3 regions of the Sporosarcina sp. So3-204 genome follow, and region 3 is predicted to be linked to each of the others. Evidence: predicted binding sites of a transcription regulator. Region 3 holds the regulator's gene; each other region holds the start of a gene.
What was found. Region 3 encodes CtsR, which represses protease genes until heat stress. Its sites were predicted from a motif close to ATGGTCAATAAAGGTCAAACA; they were not measured.
Positions count from the first base shown of each region.

Region 1: the regulator CtsR is predicted to act here: its motif matches at 3,932-3,952, upstream of AC3RV6_RS03765 (ATP-dependent Clp protease ATP-binding subunit).
Region 2: the regulator CtsR is predicted to act here: its motif matches at 4,335-4,355, upstream of clpP (ATP-dependent Clp endopeptidase proteolytic subunit ClpP).

Region 1 covers NZ_CM176485.1:794,779-800,186, reverse strand. Annotated here, with positions in the region: gene fabF (beta-ketoacyl-ACP synthase II) at 1-290, opposite strand, end outside; gene AC3RV6_RS03775 (beta-ketoacyl-ACP synthase III) at 358-1,290, opposite strand; gene AC3RV6_RS03770 (DUF2929 family protein) at 1,479-1,661, shown strand; gene AC3RV6_RS03765 (ATP-dependent Clp protease ATP-binding subunit) at 1,755-3,905, opposite strand; gene AC3RV6_RS03760 (metal-sulfur cluster assembly factor) at 4,052-4,360, opposite strand; gene AC3RV6_RS03755 (prolyl oligopeptidase family serine peptidase) at 4,411-5,181, opposite strand; gene AC3RV6_RS03750 (Cof-type HAD-IIB family hydrolase) at 5,319-5,408, shown strand, end outside.
Region 2 covers NZ_CM176485.1:2,982,844-2,988,251, forward strand. Annotated here, with positions in the region: gene AC3RV6_RS14690 (NADP-dependent oxidoreductase) at 1-441, opposite strand, end outside; gene AC3RV6_RS14695 (TetR/AcrR family transcriptional regulator) at 732-1,376, shown strand; gene AC3RV6_RS14700 (RidA family protein) at 1,648-2,919, opposite strand; tRNA gene AC3RV6_RS14705 (tRNA-Arg) at 4,180-4,251, opposite strand; gene clpP (ATP-dependent Clp endopeptidase proteolytic subunit ClpP) at 4,538-5,152, shown strand.
Region 3 covers NZ_CM176485.1:3,593,090-3,598,497, reverse strand. Annotated here, with positions in the region: gene AC3RV6_RS17785 (hypothetical protein) at 1-1,552, shown strand, start outside; gene AC3RV6_RS17780 (GNAT family N-acetyltransferase) at 1,604-2,185, opposite strand; gene AC3RV6_RS17775 (CtsR family transcriptional regulator) at 2,428-2,898, shown strand; gene AC3RV6_RS17770 (UvrB/UvrC motif-containing protein) at 2,929-3,483, shown strand; gene mcsB (protein-arginine kinase McsB) at 3,473-4,564, shown strand; gene AC3RV6_RS17760 (ATP-dependent Clp protease ATP-binding subunit) at 4,753-5,408, shown strand, end outside.

The sequences.
Region 1 (5,408 bases), 990 kb from region 3:
TTATCATCAAGCTTTTCTAGACCTGCATCTTTCATTGCCATAATAGATGCAGCAAGTGCGTAATGTGTAAAGCGATCCATTTTACGCGCTTCTTTTTTCTCGATATAATCTTCTATTTCAAAATCATTTATTTCCGCTGCTACTTTTACCGGAAACTGATCACTATCTAGTCTCGTTAGCATGCCTATTCCTGATTTCCCAGCTAGCACAGCCTCCCAAGACTTCTCAGCTGTATTCCCAACTGGCGTTACAGCACCAATACCCGTTACAACAACTCGTTTATAACCCATTTATATAACTTCCCCTCAATATTTTTAATTTTCTATACAATAAAACAGACTGTATTTAGAGGTAATATTATTTTCCCCAACGCAAGCAAATGCCGCCCCAAGTTAAACCGCCGCCAAATCCAACCATCACAATAACATCATCATCTTTTATTTTGCCTGCCTCAAGATCATCAACAAGTGATATTGGAATTGATGCAGCAGAAGTATTCCCGTATTTATGAATCGTTTTCGAAACTTTCTCTACTGGCAATCCAAGACGTTCTCGTGAAGCTTCCATAATACGAATATTCGCTTGGTGTGGAATTAAATAATCAACTTCTTCAGTCGTTAATCCAGCTTTCGTAATGACATTAACAGCAGTTGCGCCCATTTGACGGACAGCAAATTTAAAGACATCTGGTCCACTCATACGGAGTTTAGTATCTTGATAAAGAAGATGACCACCCGATCCATCTGCGCCAAGTTCAAATGATAAGATTCCTCGTCCTTCACTTACATTACCAATGATTGCTGCACCAGCACCATCCCCAAATAATACTGCAGTGTTCCGATCTTCCCAATCAGTAATTTTTGATAACTTTTCTACACCAACAACAAGCACATAGTCGTAAGCTCCAGTTTCCACAAATTGTTTACCCGTTATAATACCATACATAAAACCTGCACATGCTGCTGAAATATCCATAGCTGCTGCGTTCTTAGCACCTAATTGATGTTGTAACATTGAAGAAACTGATGGAAAAGGTTGATCTGGTGTTACGGTCGCAACGATGATTAATCCAATTTTTTCAGGATCGATGCCGGCATTATCAATAGCGGCCTGTGCTGCATGAAAAGCCATATGTGAAGTATCAATCGAATCATCTGCAATATGTCTTTGTTCAATACCTGTTCTTGAACGAATCCATTCGTCTGATGTATCCATGCGTTCTTCTAAATCGTGATTTGTTAAGATATTCGGCGGAACGAATTTTCCTACCCCTATTAAACCTACACTCATTCTATATCCCCCGTCCTTTTAATATCTATTATTAGTACCTGGTGTTAATCATAAAATAAAAATGAACTTTTTACAACCGCTCGACACTATTTCGTCAAAATAATTCATTTATAAATGAATACTACTTTAAGGTCTGGACAGCCTATGATACAATAATTAAAGAAATAGTAATGTTGAGGTGAAATCCATTGAGTTATATATTTACATTTATTTGGTCATTCCTATTAGTAACTATGTTAAATTATGTTGTTAGTTCGATTGCAGCAGTAGAGTTCCATTTACTTTCGGGCGCTATCGTGTCAGCTGTTCTTGCAATTCTAATCATTATCATTGGTGAAACATTACCAAAAGGTCCAATTTCAGATCATTAATTTGTAAGTTAAGCCGTCTCATTACTATGGGATGGTTTTTTTATACAAAAAATCCGTTCAGCCGATTTTTCATCAACTGAACGGATTTTCATTTTAATTATTCTCTACGATCAACTTTCCATTTCCCATCGATAACGCTATTTCTTTATTAGCGCCAAGTTCTCCTGAGATCAACTCTTTCGCAACAGCTGTCTCAATATAACGTTGGATAAAACGCTTCAATGGCCGAGCCCCAAAATCAACATCCGTGCCTTCTTCTACAATCCAATCCAGCACTTCTTCAGTATAAGTTAATTCGACTTCTTGTCCAGAGACTCTTTTAACGAGATCTTTAAGCATCTTTCCGGTAATTAATTTAAAAGTATTCCCTGTAAGCGAATGGAAGATTATAATATCGTCCATCCGGTTTAACAATTCAGGTTTAAAGTGATTTTTTAATTCAGCCATTACCAAATCTTCAGCTGCATGATTCTCAGTGTCTGTTAGACCATGTAATAAGTATGACGAACCTATATTAGACGTCATAATAACAACTGTATTGGTAAAATTAACAACGCGTCCTTGACTATCCGTAATTCGTCCATCATCTAATATTTGCAAAAGTATATTCGAAACATCTGGATGTGCTTTTTCTATTTCATCAAGCAGTACAACTGAATATGGATTACGTCTCACAGCTTCTGTTAACTGTCCGCCCTCTTCATAACCAATATATCCTGGTGGTGCACCGACAAGTCTTGATACGCTATGCTTCTCCATATATTCAGACATATCTATGCGAATGAAATGATCTTCCGAATCAAATAAAGTTGCTGCCAACGTTTTTGCAAGTTCAGTCTTCCCGACGCCAGTAGGTCCTAAAAACAAAAATGAGCCGATTGGTTTTGATGGATCATTTATTCCAGAACGCGCACGCCATACTGCCTCTGTTACCAACTGAACAGCATCATCTTGTCCAATGACTCGTTCTTCTAATGTTTCACGGAGACGAAGTAATTTATCTCTTTCCCCTTCAACAAGTTTTGTTACCGGAATACCTGTCCATCTAGCAACGATTGACGCAATTTCCTCTTCTGTTACTTCCTCACGAAGCAATCGATTTTCCTGACTGTCTTGGAGCGGTTCTTCTAGCTTTTTTAATACGAGTTCTAATGCCGGAATCTTACCGTATTGAAGTTCAGCAGCTTTTGTTAAATCAAAACGATTTTCAGCATCTTCAAGTTCACGTTTATATTGATCCATTTCTGCGCGCTTACCTTGAATTTCTTTTAGTGCTGATTTTTCTTTATCCCATTGCGCACGCATTCCTGAAGAAGAATCTTTTAACTCTTTTAGTTCAGCACGCAATATCTCTAATCGAGTTTTACTTGCCGAATCTTTTTCTTTTCTAAGTGCTTGTTCCTCAATTTCTAATTGCATAATTCGACGAGTTACCGCGTCAAGTTCTGTCGGCATCGAATCGATTTCTGTCCGAATCATTGCACTCGCCTCATCGACTAGATCAATCGCTTTATCTGGTAAAAAACGCTCTGTTAAATAACGATTTGATAAAGTCGCCGCTGCAACGATTGCGCGGTCATGAATCCTTACACCATGATGCAGTTCATAACGCTCTTTTAAGCCCCTTAAAATTGAAATCGTATCTTCGACAGACGGTTCCCTTACTAGTACTTGTTGGAAGCGTCTTTCTAGTGCAGGATCTTTTTCAATATTCATACGGTATTCATCCAATGTCGTTGCCCCTATACAATAAAGCTCGCCGCGCGCAAGCATCGGTTTTAACATATTACCTGCATCCATCGCGCCTTCTGTTTTTCCGGCACCAACAATTGTATGAATTTCATCAATGAATAAAATAATTTTTCCTTCACTATCTTTTACTTGTTTTAAAACACCTTTTAAGCGCTCTTCAAATTCACCCCGATACTTCGCACCTGCGATTAAAGCACTCATATCTAGCTCGAAAATTTGTCTGTCTTTTAAGCCATCTGGCACATCACCTTTTACAATTCTTTGTGCAAGTCCTTCTACAATAGCAGTTTTACCAACACCTGGTTCGCCAATTAAAACAGGATTATTTTTCGTTTTTCTAGATAAAATACGAATTACATTCCTAATTTCTTCATCGCGACCAATAACGGGATCCATTTTCCCTTTTTTTACTTCTTCAACGAGGTTACGACCAAATTGTTCAAGCGGTGTACGTTGATCCTCTTCTTGTAATCCACCCATACGCATAAACATCTACCTCTCTATTTTTTCATTATTTGACTTTGACTATCTTTGACTATCTTTATAATATAACGGATTATGGGCATTGTAAAGTAGATTGCTTACAAATAAAAAAGGCTACAAGACCTTAGAAACAAGTCATGTAGCCCTTACTATTATTATCTAACGCCAAGTGCCATTTTTGCGTAACGCGACATATTATCTTTTGACCAAGGTGGACTCCAAACAACATTTACATCCACTTCTTTTACTTCAGGAAGTTCCATTAATTCTAATTTAATACTAGAAACAATTTGTGGCGCCATCGGACAGCCCATAGATGTAAGTGTTATTGTGATAACTGCTTTACCTTCATCATCTAACTCTGCATCATAAACAAGTCCTAAGTTAACAATATCTATACCTAATTCTGGATCGATTACGTTTTCAAGTGTGCCATATAAATATTCTTTCATTTCTTCAGCCATATTCATTTCACTCCTTATTCATTTAATATATTAATCATAGCAGTGGACGTTCATTCATTCAAATAACTTGCAAGTTTATTTGTAGCTTCAAGCATAGCCGATCTAGATACAACATGTCCTGCCTCATTATCCACAGTGAAAGATAATCTTTCAGGAACCTTACTATAATCCGCCTTTATGGACTCATAAAACTTACTCGTCGGCTCAAATGGAACAACGACATCCTTTCGACCATGCCAAAAATGAATCGGTCTTTTATTTAATAAAGCCGGATATATCGTCAAATCGAGCATCGATAAGTCTTCAAACAATAAAGTCTTTTCTTTTTCAGTATGCGGTATTTTAAAACCATCTTTTTCAAAACTGCTAATTTGATTTTTAGCCAACTCAACAAAACCTGGTGCGCCCATCATTATCGCTGCCGCATCTATCCAATCGTATGTTGCAAGCATACCTAGTGATGTAATGCCGCCAAGTGATGTGCCACTTACCCCTATTTTCTTCGTTGTTAAAAGTTTGCGCTTGAACAATTCTTCTCGAAGCATTCCAAGCTCTTCTATAGAAGTGAGTACAATTTCCCAAAAACGTAAGCCCAATTGAACAGGATCTAGATTTTCTTCTCTAGCACCGTGTAGAAATGCATCTGGTAATAATACCCGAATACCTTTCGATGCTAGATTAAAAGCAAAGTGAAGATTATGTTCTTTCGCACTCATGAAACCATGATGAAAAACAACAACCGGAATTTCTTTATTGGCAAACTCTTCGCTTACTACATGTAATAGTGGAACTTCTCCCCAATTTTCTTCTCTTAGGATCATTAACTAGTCATCCTTCCTACTTCATTTTAGATTACCAAAGTTTTTTTAAAATACCAATGAGTTGCATTGTCTGGCAGAATTTTTTGACTTAGATCACAACTTAACGATAAACTTATACTAATAGAGGAGGAATAAATTTGAAACCACATTTAATTGTTCTTGACCTTGACGGAACTTTATTAACAGATAAAAAGATAATCACGCCTAAAACTGTAAATGCTTTATTA
Region 2 (5,408 bases), 610 kb from region 3:
AATGAATAGTGAGTCGTTCGCTTTCAGTTGAAGCGCGTTCAGTGCCTTTAGTACCGTGTTCCCAGCGACCGGAATTGCTGCAGCCTCTACATAGCTCATTCCTTTTGGTATAGGTATGATTAGGGAACTATCAGCAACAACTGCATACTCTGCCCATGTACCTCCTTTAATTTGCATCGAACTGATAAATGCAATCTTGTCTCCCTTTTGAAAATCAGTGACGTCGGATCCTATTTTTTCTATAATACCAGCTGCTTCAATACCGAGCGGATACGGGTATTGAATATTTTCCGGTAAAAAGTAACCATCATGGATCCCTACACCAACTGCTTTCACGCGAATGAGCATTTCATTTCCGCTAATTTCTGGAATCGGCACTTCCATTAAAATAAAATCATTAGGTTTTGCACTTTTTTTAACAATTGCTTTCATATTATTCATTGATTTCCCTCCTAAGTTGTAATCAGTTTAAATTTCGGCTTATATGCGTTCATATTATTTCAGGCTCATTTAAAATACTACTTTAAAATCCAGTGAAATAAGGAGGAATCAAGTTTCATTCCTACCTGCAGACTTAACATAATTCTTCTTAATTCGCTTCCGTTTCTTGACCTGATGACATATTCAAGGATAGTATATTATACAGACGACATTAACGGACAGTTGTCCGATTGGCAATAAAGGGAATTTTTTATTAGTTTGTACTCTTTTGAAGGTAGGGGAAGAATTTGTTGGATCAAGATAAACGTAAATTACGAAAAGATGCTATACAAAATCAATTTATTATTCTAAAAGAAGCGCGTACTCTATTTAAGGAAAATGGTATCGCCAAGACAAGTATGCATCAAATTGCCAAAGCAGCAGGAGTTGGTCAAGGAACACTTTATCGGCGATATGCCCATAAAGGAGAGTTGTGTCTAGATTTGTTACTTGATGCTGCTCAAAAAAATTGTGATGAGATCCTTACATACTTACATGATTATCACGAAGAACCTATTGAAGTAAGATTGAAACAGACCCTTTCTTATTCACTTGATTTTATAGAGGAGCAATGTCAATTACTAAGTGCGATAAAAGCTCCAAACTGTGAGGATGATTTAACACTTATATATCATTCACCTATATACAAATCTAAGCACGATATATTTCGTAATTTGCTAGAAGAGATTCCCTGTAAAAATGAATTTCAGCCATTCGATACAACATATGTAGCCGATTTAATTAACGCAGCGATTGCACCAAATTTATTTCAATTCTTGCGTGATGATCGTGGCTATTCAAAGGATGAAATTGTGGATAATATATATAATGTATGTATTCGACCATTACTTGTAAGTTGTAATGAGAATTACAACTACAGGCATGGCCATTACTAGCATTGTATGGCATAAAGTATATATTAAGTAACCTATAGATTCGCAAGCTAACCCAATTTATTGTTACGCCCTGAAAATAAAATAAGCAACAAGATTTCTGCCATAATCGGCTAAAATCTTGATGCTTTTTCATCTGCGCTGTTAAAAACGGAAGCTGTCTACATTTTCATTTGGGACAGCTCTTTTTTATGAATAGGATATGCGGTTTCGCATTCACCATCGGCATTAGCAAGTAACTTTGATAGAACCTGTATTTATAAAAAAATACCGATTATGCTTTTGGAGGTGTTCCTTCAGCATTTGATACAACTACATCAATTTGGATTAAAGCATCTTTAAGTAAAGCTGATACGCCAACTGTTCTTCGTGCAGGAATACCGCCAGGGAAAAATGTCGTATAAACTGCATCTACAGAACTAATATCTTCGATGTTTTTAAGGAAGATATTTACTTTAACCACATCTTCCATAGCATGGTCGATACTTTCTACAATTGCCTTTACATTTTTCAAGCACTGTTCAGCCTGTTCTTTTACACCACCAGCTACCAATTCACCAGTTTTTGAATCCAAAGGTAATTGAGCTGAAAGGTGGTTGTAATGAGAAAATGCTACAGTTTGCGTAGATAGAGAACTCTTTGGTGCATTTTCAGTGTTGTTTGCCCAGATAACGATTCCAAGTCTATCCTCGACGGCTTGTGGAGGTGTACCATCTCCGTGTGAAACAACTGCTTCAATTTGTACCAAAGCATCCATAGGTAAAGCTGAAGCTGCAACTGTCGTCCGTGCAGGTACATAGGCTACGGTCCTGGCGATAGCCGAGTCTGGGAAAAATGTTGAATAAACTTCGTTTACGGCTTCAATATCTGAAAGGTTTTTAAGGTAAATATTAATTTTAACAATATCGTCAAATGGAACGTCGATACTTCCTAAAATTGCTTTAATATTTTTTAAGCACTGTCCAGCCTGCTCTTTAACACCACCAGCCACCAATCTACCCGTTTTCGGATCAATAGGTAATTGAGCTGAAAGATTATTGTAATGAGAGAAAGACACAGTTTGTGTAGATAGAAGACTTGTTGGTGCATTTGACGTGTTATTTGTTAGCTTTATGAGGTCGCCTGATTGTGGTGCGTTTGGAACTGTACCTTCACCGTGTGAAACAAGTGCTTCAATTTGCACCAAAGCATCCATAGGTAAAGCTGCAACTGCGACTGTAGTCCGTGTAGGAACATAGGTCGGGAAGAATGTTTTATAAACCTCGTCTACAGCGTCAATGTCTTTAATATTCTTAACGAATACAGTGATTTTAACAACATCGCTCATAACATGATCGATGCTGTCTACAATTGCCTCGATATTTTTAAAGCACTGTTCAGCTTGCTTTTTTATACCACCAGCTACCAATTTCCCAGTTTCCGGTTCAATAGGTAATTGAGCTGAAAGATTATTGTAATGAGAAAAAGCGACAGTTTGTGAATATAGACCGTTACCGTTTGGAGCATTTTCCGTGTTTTTTGCTACTACTGCGTTATAGCCGCTCATGATAGTGTTCCCCTTTTAGACAATTTTTTTAATAGATTGTTTTATCAACTCTTATTTCGCACCGAAGAAAACGGACTAAACCATGGTTACATGATTGCAAAGACGAAAAATGGATTCGCCGTGAGAATCGTGTTCGTACAAAACCGCAAAAAGTGAAGCGCTAGGTGTACTCAGTACCGATGCGACCCTTTGCGATGCTGAAATCATTTAAATATATGGCATCCACTGAAGCATTCAAGTTTTCTTCAAATCGACTATGTCGCCGCTTCGCCTTGCAAATGAGTTTCAATGTAACAATGGAGGTGCGCTCGTCGCGCACACCTCCATTGTTTTTTCACAGAACTTGTTGTTGGAGTGAAAACGATGACGGAATCATCGGACTTTTTATGATGAAGTCATTGATAAGGATTTGAAGGCTGCTTAAGTTCAACCGAAAGAGTATTAAATACCATATAATAAATAATGTTACCACGAAAATTACTTAAATCCAATAACTTTACTGAATGACAAAACTGATTTTTTTATTCTTAAGTAGTATCTCACACTAATATGTAATCCTATACCTTAACGCAAATATCTCCTGTCCTGCGTAATTGCGAGACCCCTTCAACAAATAATCCCCTCCCCCCTTAGTCTGAGGGAACATAAAACACACTTCAATATTCACTTGTTTCGCTCAAAACCTTTGATACAAGCCTTTTCTTCACTACCAACACCACACACTCCCTGTGTCAGGTATGTATGTAGCAATAGAATGCTGGTGATGAGAAGAAATTTATAACTAAATCAATGAAGCCATCATTTCTGAATACCTTGGGATTTATAATCCTAGGTTAATTTCTTACACGTTTAGGAGTAATTGGTTTTATTTTTATTCAAGTGATATTCTTAATCAATCTGTATTGATTTTTTAATTTCGGCATCAATAAAATAAAGACGAAGTTGTTTTAGTTCTTTAGCGCAAGAAGCTATCGTATACTCTGATAGCCCACGCATATCGGCGTAGTCTGAAAACTCATTTATAGCCGCATTGTGCGATATGACAGGACTTTCTACAGTACGTCATGCTGCATTATTGATTGCCGAAAAAAGCGATGAATCCAATTATTTTTTTATTAAAGAAAAAAACCATCCGCTCTACGTATTTCCACGTAAATCGAACAGAAGTTTTCAAGGTTACGTGCTACTACGCAAAAACCAAATGCCTATCCTTTCGCACTAAGTTTCGCGCTACAAAATCCTTACCTACTCATTCCGGGATGCCCTCGGCGGGAGTCGAACCCACATTTTAAGCTTCGGAGGCTTACGTGCTATCCATTGCACCACGAGGACGGATATCAAAAAACAAATTCCAACGAACACTCTTCATTATACTAATAGCACTAATTGAAAGCAAGACTTATTTTAGAGCGTTATATTTGACCTATATTGACCATAATAGGTATGATATTATTAGAGTTGAAATGAAAAGTGTTTCAACAAAACTGTTTTAATTAACATTTAAAAATTTGTTGCGTTTAAATACTTTTTAACTTTATTCAAATCAAAGTACTTTCACCTCTGTTACATTACAAATTTTTAAAAACAACTTAATATCCACCTTGAAGGAGGAAATGGAATGAATCTAATACCAACAGTTATTGAACAAACAAGCCGTGGCGAGCGTGCTTATGATATTTACTCTCGTCTATTGAAAGACAGAATTATTATGCTTGGAAGCGGAATTGACGATAATGTTGCAAATTCTCTCGTTGCACAACTTTTGTTCTTAGAAGCAGAAGATCCTGATAAAGACATTTCAATTTATATTAATAGCCCCGGTGGTAGCATCACTGCTGGAATGGCAATTTTTGACACAATGCAGTTTATCAAACCAGATATCCAAACAATTTGTATCGGTATGGCAGCATCAATGGGTGCTTTCCTTCTTGCTGCAGGTACAAAAGGAAAACGCTATGCACTCCCTAATGCTGAAGTAATGATTCACCAACCACTAGGTGGCGCACAAGGTCAAGCAACTGAAATCGAAATTGCTGCGAGACGTATTCTATTCTTACGTGAAAAACTCAATACAATCCTTTCAGAGCGCACGGGACAGTCTGTTGAGGTTATTGGTAAAGATACAGAGCGCGATAACTTCATGACAGCGAACCGCGCGAAAGAATACGGCCTGATTGACCATATTATTACACGTAGTGATATGAAAAAAATCGACAAAAAAGACGAAAAGTAAATATAAAATTAGTTGTCTATATTTTCTTAGCCAACAATCAGAAAAACCGCCAGATCGAAATCTGGCGGTTTTTATTTATTTTAACTAAATTTAGCAGAAGTCCACCCTACTTAAAGTGAAATGTCGGAAAGAGGTTGTTTACTCCCTCTTGGACTAAATCAATATTATTTCCTTAACAAAATGGAGGGTCAAATTTCGGCTGAATTAAGTTTAAACACCAATGTACATTATGTACTAGTGCCAGAAAAGCCACAGG
Region 3 (5,408 bases):
CACAGTCGTTGCTGCAATTGGTCTATTTGCGTTTTATTACGTGACTCATATGGATCGTAACTGGAATTCGCTATGGGTTTTACTTATCATTGTTACTTTACTTGGTGCGTTGGCATCTAAAGGCATTGAACGGAAGACGAAAATTGTTTTATTTCTAGTGACGCTAATTTTTGGCGCCTATATTTTAAGTGCACCACTATTTAATGCGAACAAGAAATACAAAGCAGTGGAAATGGATCAGCAAGTTGAAATTACAGCATTTGATCAAACAAAAACGCCGGCAAGTGTGCCGCCGAAGTTTGCGCGTAATAAGATGAAAAAAGCATTCGGGCAAGTGCCGAATACAAGTTATTATGAGCTTGGCCATTTGCAAATTCAAAAGGTAGACGATAAGTTTGTCTACATCGCACCAGTTGAGTTTTCAGGGTTTTTTAAATGGTTTAACGGCAAGACAACGCCTGGTTATTTTACAATGAGCGCAACTGATTCGTCGGATAATCCGAAGTTTGTGAAGGCTGAAATGGCTTATACACCGTCTTCGTACTTCCATAAACAAGTAACGCGTCATATACGAATGGCGATGCCGAATCTCATCTTCTATGGTGATGTCCAGCTTGAAATCGATGATGCTGGAAAACCATTTTATATTCGATCGTATGGGGACTTTATTACGGGAAGAAATGGTTTTGATGTACAAGGTATTGTGACGGTTGATTCGGATACGGGTAAAGTTGAGAAATATGCGCTTAAAGATATACCAGAATTCATAGATGGAGCAGTTTCACCAGAAGCGGTAAGCTTGCAAAATAGTTATTTTGGTAATTATATTCATGGTTTCTGGAATTCAATTGTAGGAAAAAAAGAAGTGAAGTTGCCTTCTGATGAAGGAACGGAAGCGAATGTAAGCCCAGTTTTTGATGAGTCTGGTCATATGTTCTATTTCACAGACTTTACGAGTCCAAAAGAAGGTGTCGATTCAATGCTTGGTTATGCTTTGACAGATGGCCGAACTGGAAAAGCAACCTATTATACAGGTAATTTGGAAGAGTCATATATGGATTCGCAAGGGGCACTTCAAATTATTGAGAAGAAGTTTATAGAAAAGAAATGGGTAGGAGAAATGCCGGTCCTTTACAACTTTTACGGAGAGGCAAGTTGGTTGACGCCGGTTCTTGATTCAAACGGCTTCCTGCAAAATTATTTTATCGTTTCTGCTGCCAACCCTGAAATATCAGTTTATGGGAATACACCCAATGAATCATTAAAGCTTTATAAGGTAGCTCTCCAACGAGGTGGTAGCACTTTGAACGGTAGTTCGAATGCGGATGAGGCAAAGGCTGCTTTCACTGTTATGCGGATCTTTAAAGAGCGTGTGGGTGATTACACACTTGTGTCGGTACTTGCTGACGATGGACAAAACTACCTTGTTTCATCTGAGACGGAACCTCTTGCGATTTATATTCAAGAAGGAGACAAGCTCATTTTAACTTATTTAGAAACAGGAGAATTATTCCTACCAGTGAAAGAGTTAACGAATGTGAGCATGGAATAGTTTTATTCCGAAAAAATGGACTTCCCGTTGTATTGGGAAGTCCATTTTTGCTCATGATGTAGAAAAAGGCTTTAGTATATCTTTTTTGGGTTCCGTTTGTAAGGTGAGTACTTTATCTGTCGGCTCATACTTTTCACCGTAAAATGTTTCATCTTTATATGTGTGTATTTCGTCGTAAGTTTTTGTCATTGCTTCATATATTTCTTCTTCGTCAGCGTCGTTAGGTGACCAATATAAAATTTCTAAACCTGTATTTTCGCCCGTAGCGAGTGAGCGACGATTAAAGTCAATACGCTGCGCATGTGAAAAGTTTTCGCGTGCATAAAACTTGAGTCGTTTTTCTGTATCTGTATCTTCATAATCAACTGGTTCTACTTCTAAAAGAATGTGTTTATTTTTGGCTTTTAATTTGGACAGGATTTTATGCCCCAGACCTTCGCCCCTTGCTTGTTTTGAAACGAATAAATAATCTACAAACACGAAGTTTTGAAATTCAACATACATTAAAACATGATTTGGGCCTTCATCTTTTTTGTAAACTGTCTTTTTCTCATTTAATAAAGCTTCCATATGTTCCTTGGACTTCATTTCTTCAACAGGAAAGTACTCATTTAACTTCTCATACCAATTCAAAACTTATTGCCTCCAATAATTGATTTGCCCGGCGTTTTTGTTTCGATTTAATTAAGACAGGAACAAAATAGCGCTGGAAAAATCCTGCTAATATTTTAATACCCCCTATTATAGAAAAGTAAACAAATTAGCAAAAGAAGCAGGAGTGCATATCAATTGCGAATTGGTTTACCCGTCTGTAGAATATAGTCAAAGATAGTCAAAGTCAATGACTAATCACCCGTAATGAAAGAGGTGAGAAGATGCGAAGTATTTCCGATATTATTGAAGGATATTTAAAGAAGATTATAGAAGATGAACAGGATGGGTCAGTTGAAATTAAAAGGCATGAAGTTGCTGAAATGTTTCAATGTGTACCCTCACAAATTAATTATGTCATTAATACCAGGTTCACAGCTGAGCGTGGCTATGCTGTTGAATCCAAAAGAGGCGGTGGCGGTTATATCCGTATTTTTCGTGTCCGCACAAATTCATGCAAAGAATTAATTGAACATGTTTTATCTGGTTTAAATGCAGGTGCATCTCACACGATGGCCGAAGATGTTGTATTAAGGTTGATGGAGGCAGAAGTAATATCCGAACGAGAATCTAAACTTATGCTAGCAGCAATCGACCGCACAACAATTCGTCCACAGTTTTCTGATCGTGACGAAATTCGTGCGCGCGTTTTAGAAGCAATGCTTTTAACGCTAATATATGAGCAACTTGATTAAAATAATCCTACTACGGTGAGGCGGTATTTTATGATTTGTGAAAATTGCAAGGAGCGTCCTGCTACGGTCACTATTACGAAGGGCTTTATTGGTGAATCATTTGAACGCCATTTATGTGAAAAATGTGCATTTCAGTCTGAGACATTTAGTTTTAATCCGAATCACGAGCCTTTGTCTATTCAACAATTTTTATCGCATTGGTTTAGTGGTACGGATCCATTTCAAGCGCAGCCTCAAAAAACAGACTCAGCAGTTCCTGAATTAGAATGTGCTGGCTGTAAATTAACCTTTAATAAGTTTTTAGATATAGGGAAATTTGGTTGTCCAACCTGCTATGAGACATTTCGCAACAGACTACCTCAAGTTTTTGGGAAATTGCATAATGGTCAATCAAAACACAAGGGTAAAATACCTGTTTCATTTAATGAGTTATACGCGATAAAGCGTAATATAGAAGAGGTTCGCTTGAAAATGCAAGAAGCTGTTAATGAGGAGCGTTTTGAAGAAGCTGCCGTTTTACGTGATGAAGCAAATCAACTTCAAAATCAACTTGTACTAGGAGGTGAGGAAGACAATGTCAATTGAAAAATTCATGCAAAATGCGGTAACCGGCTGGATGGTAGCGCACGGTGAACACTCTGACATTGTGATGGCAACTCGAATCCGGCTTGCTAGAAACTTCCGAGGATATAACTTTCCAATTGCTGCTTCAGAGGAACAAGCGTTAGCTGTCGATAAAATGGTTACGGGAACATTAATGGATTATTCTGAGGAGGCATCGTATACCTATTTGAAGATGTCTGAACTTCCTGCATTGGAACGCGAAGTGCTTATAGAGAAGCATTTAGTGAGTCCGCAGCTTACCGATACTGACCGTTATGGTGCTGTTTTGTTGTCAGCTGATGAGACGGTCAGCGTTATGGTGAATGAGGAAGACCACGTTCGAATACAGTGTATTTACCCCGGCTTACAGTTAGCTGATGCATATGATAAAGCAAACGAAGTAGATGATTTATTAGAAAAAGAGCTACCTTACGCATTCGATGAAGAGTTTGGTTACTTGACGAGTTGTCCTTCAAATACCGGAACCGGCATGCGTGCATCTGTGATGATGCATTTGCCAGCACTGACAATTACGAAACAGATTGAACGAATTATTCCAGCCATTTCTAGGTTAGGCATGGTTGTACGTGGTAGTTATGGTGAAGGTAGCAAAGCGCTTGGCAATGTTTACCAAGTGTCGAATCAGGTAACACTAGGTAAAACCGAAAAAGAAATTCTGAAAGAACTTGAAAATATTACTTCCCGATTAATCACATATGAACGTAAGTCACGAGAAAGTTTATTATTAAAATCACGCGTCGCATTAGAAAATAAGTTATTTAGATCTTTGGGAACTTTAGTTTATTCACGCTTACTTCAAACTGGAGAAGCAGCACATTGTTTATCGGATGTTCGACTTGGCATAGACTTGGGTATCATTAAAGATGTAGACGTTTCTATTTTAAATGAATTAATGATTTTCATGCAGCCTGGTTTTCTTCAACAGTATGCAGAAACAGAATTATCCCAAGAAGAAAGAGATATTTTCCGAGCAAAACTTTTTCGTGAAAGACTTCTTGTCGTTAAGGAAATCCCGTTATCAGAAAAGGAAGTTGATGATTGAGCATTGAGCAACATTTTTGCATGACGTACTGCTATTTAGTATAGTTAAGTCAAAGATAGTCAAAGTCAGTAAATGAAGGGTTTTTATTGAATGAATTGAATACATTGTATAGAGTGAATCTTTTTTTGAAAGTTAGGTCTGCATCATGAAGAAATTTATTATATATAGATAGAAGGAGAGGACTGAATATGATGTTTAATCGATTCACACAACGCGCGCAAAAAGTATTACAACTAGCTCAAGAAGAGGCAATCCGTATGAAGCACGATTCAATCGGAACAGAGCATATTTTACTTGGTTTAATTCGCGAAGGCGGAGGCATTGCTGCTAAGGCGCTTGAGGCGATCGAAGTTGACTTTACAACAATTGAAGAAGGTGTTGAAAAATTAGTCGGCTCTGGAACAAAAGATGTTGGACCGATTGTTCACTATACCCCTCGTGCAAAAAAAGTTATTGAACTTTCAGTTGATGAGTCTCGTAAATTAGGCCATTCATATATTGGTACAGAACATATACTACTTGCGCTTATTCGTGAGGGTGAAGGCGTCGCAGCACGTGTGTTAAGTAATGCTGGCGTTAGTTTAAATAAAGCGCGTCAACAAGTACTTCAATTGCTTGGCAGTAATGATAGCTCTGCTGGTAGCAATACAACATCTACATCAGCTGCAACTCCTACATTAGACGGACTTGCGCGAGATTTAACTGAAGTAGCCCGCGAAGGTCTACTGGATCCGGTAATTGGAAGAAGTAAAGAAATTACTCGCGTGATTGAAGTACTAGCGCGTCGTACGAAAAACAACCCTGTACTAATCGGTGAACCAGGTGTTGGTAAAACAGCGATTGC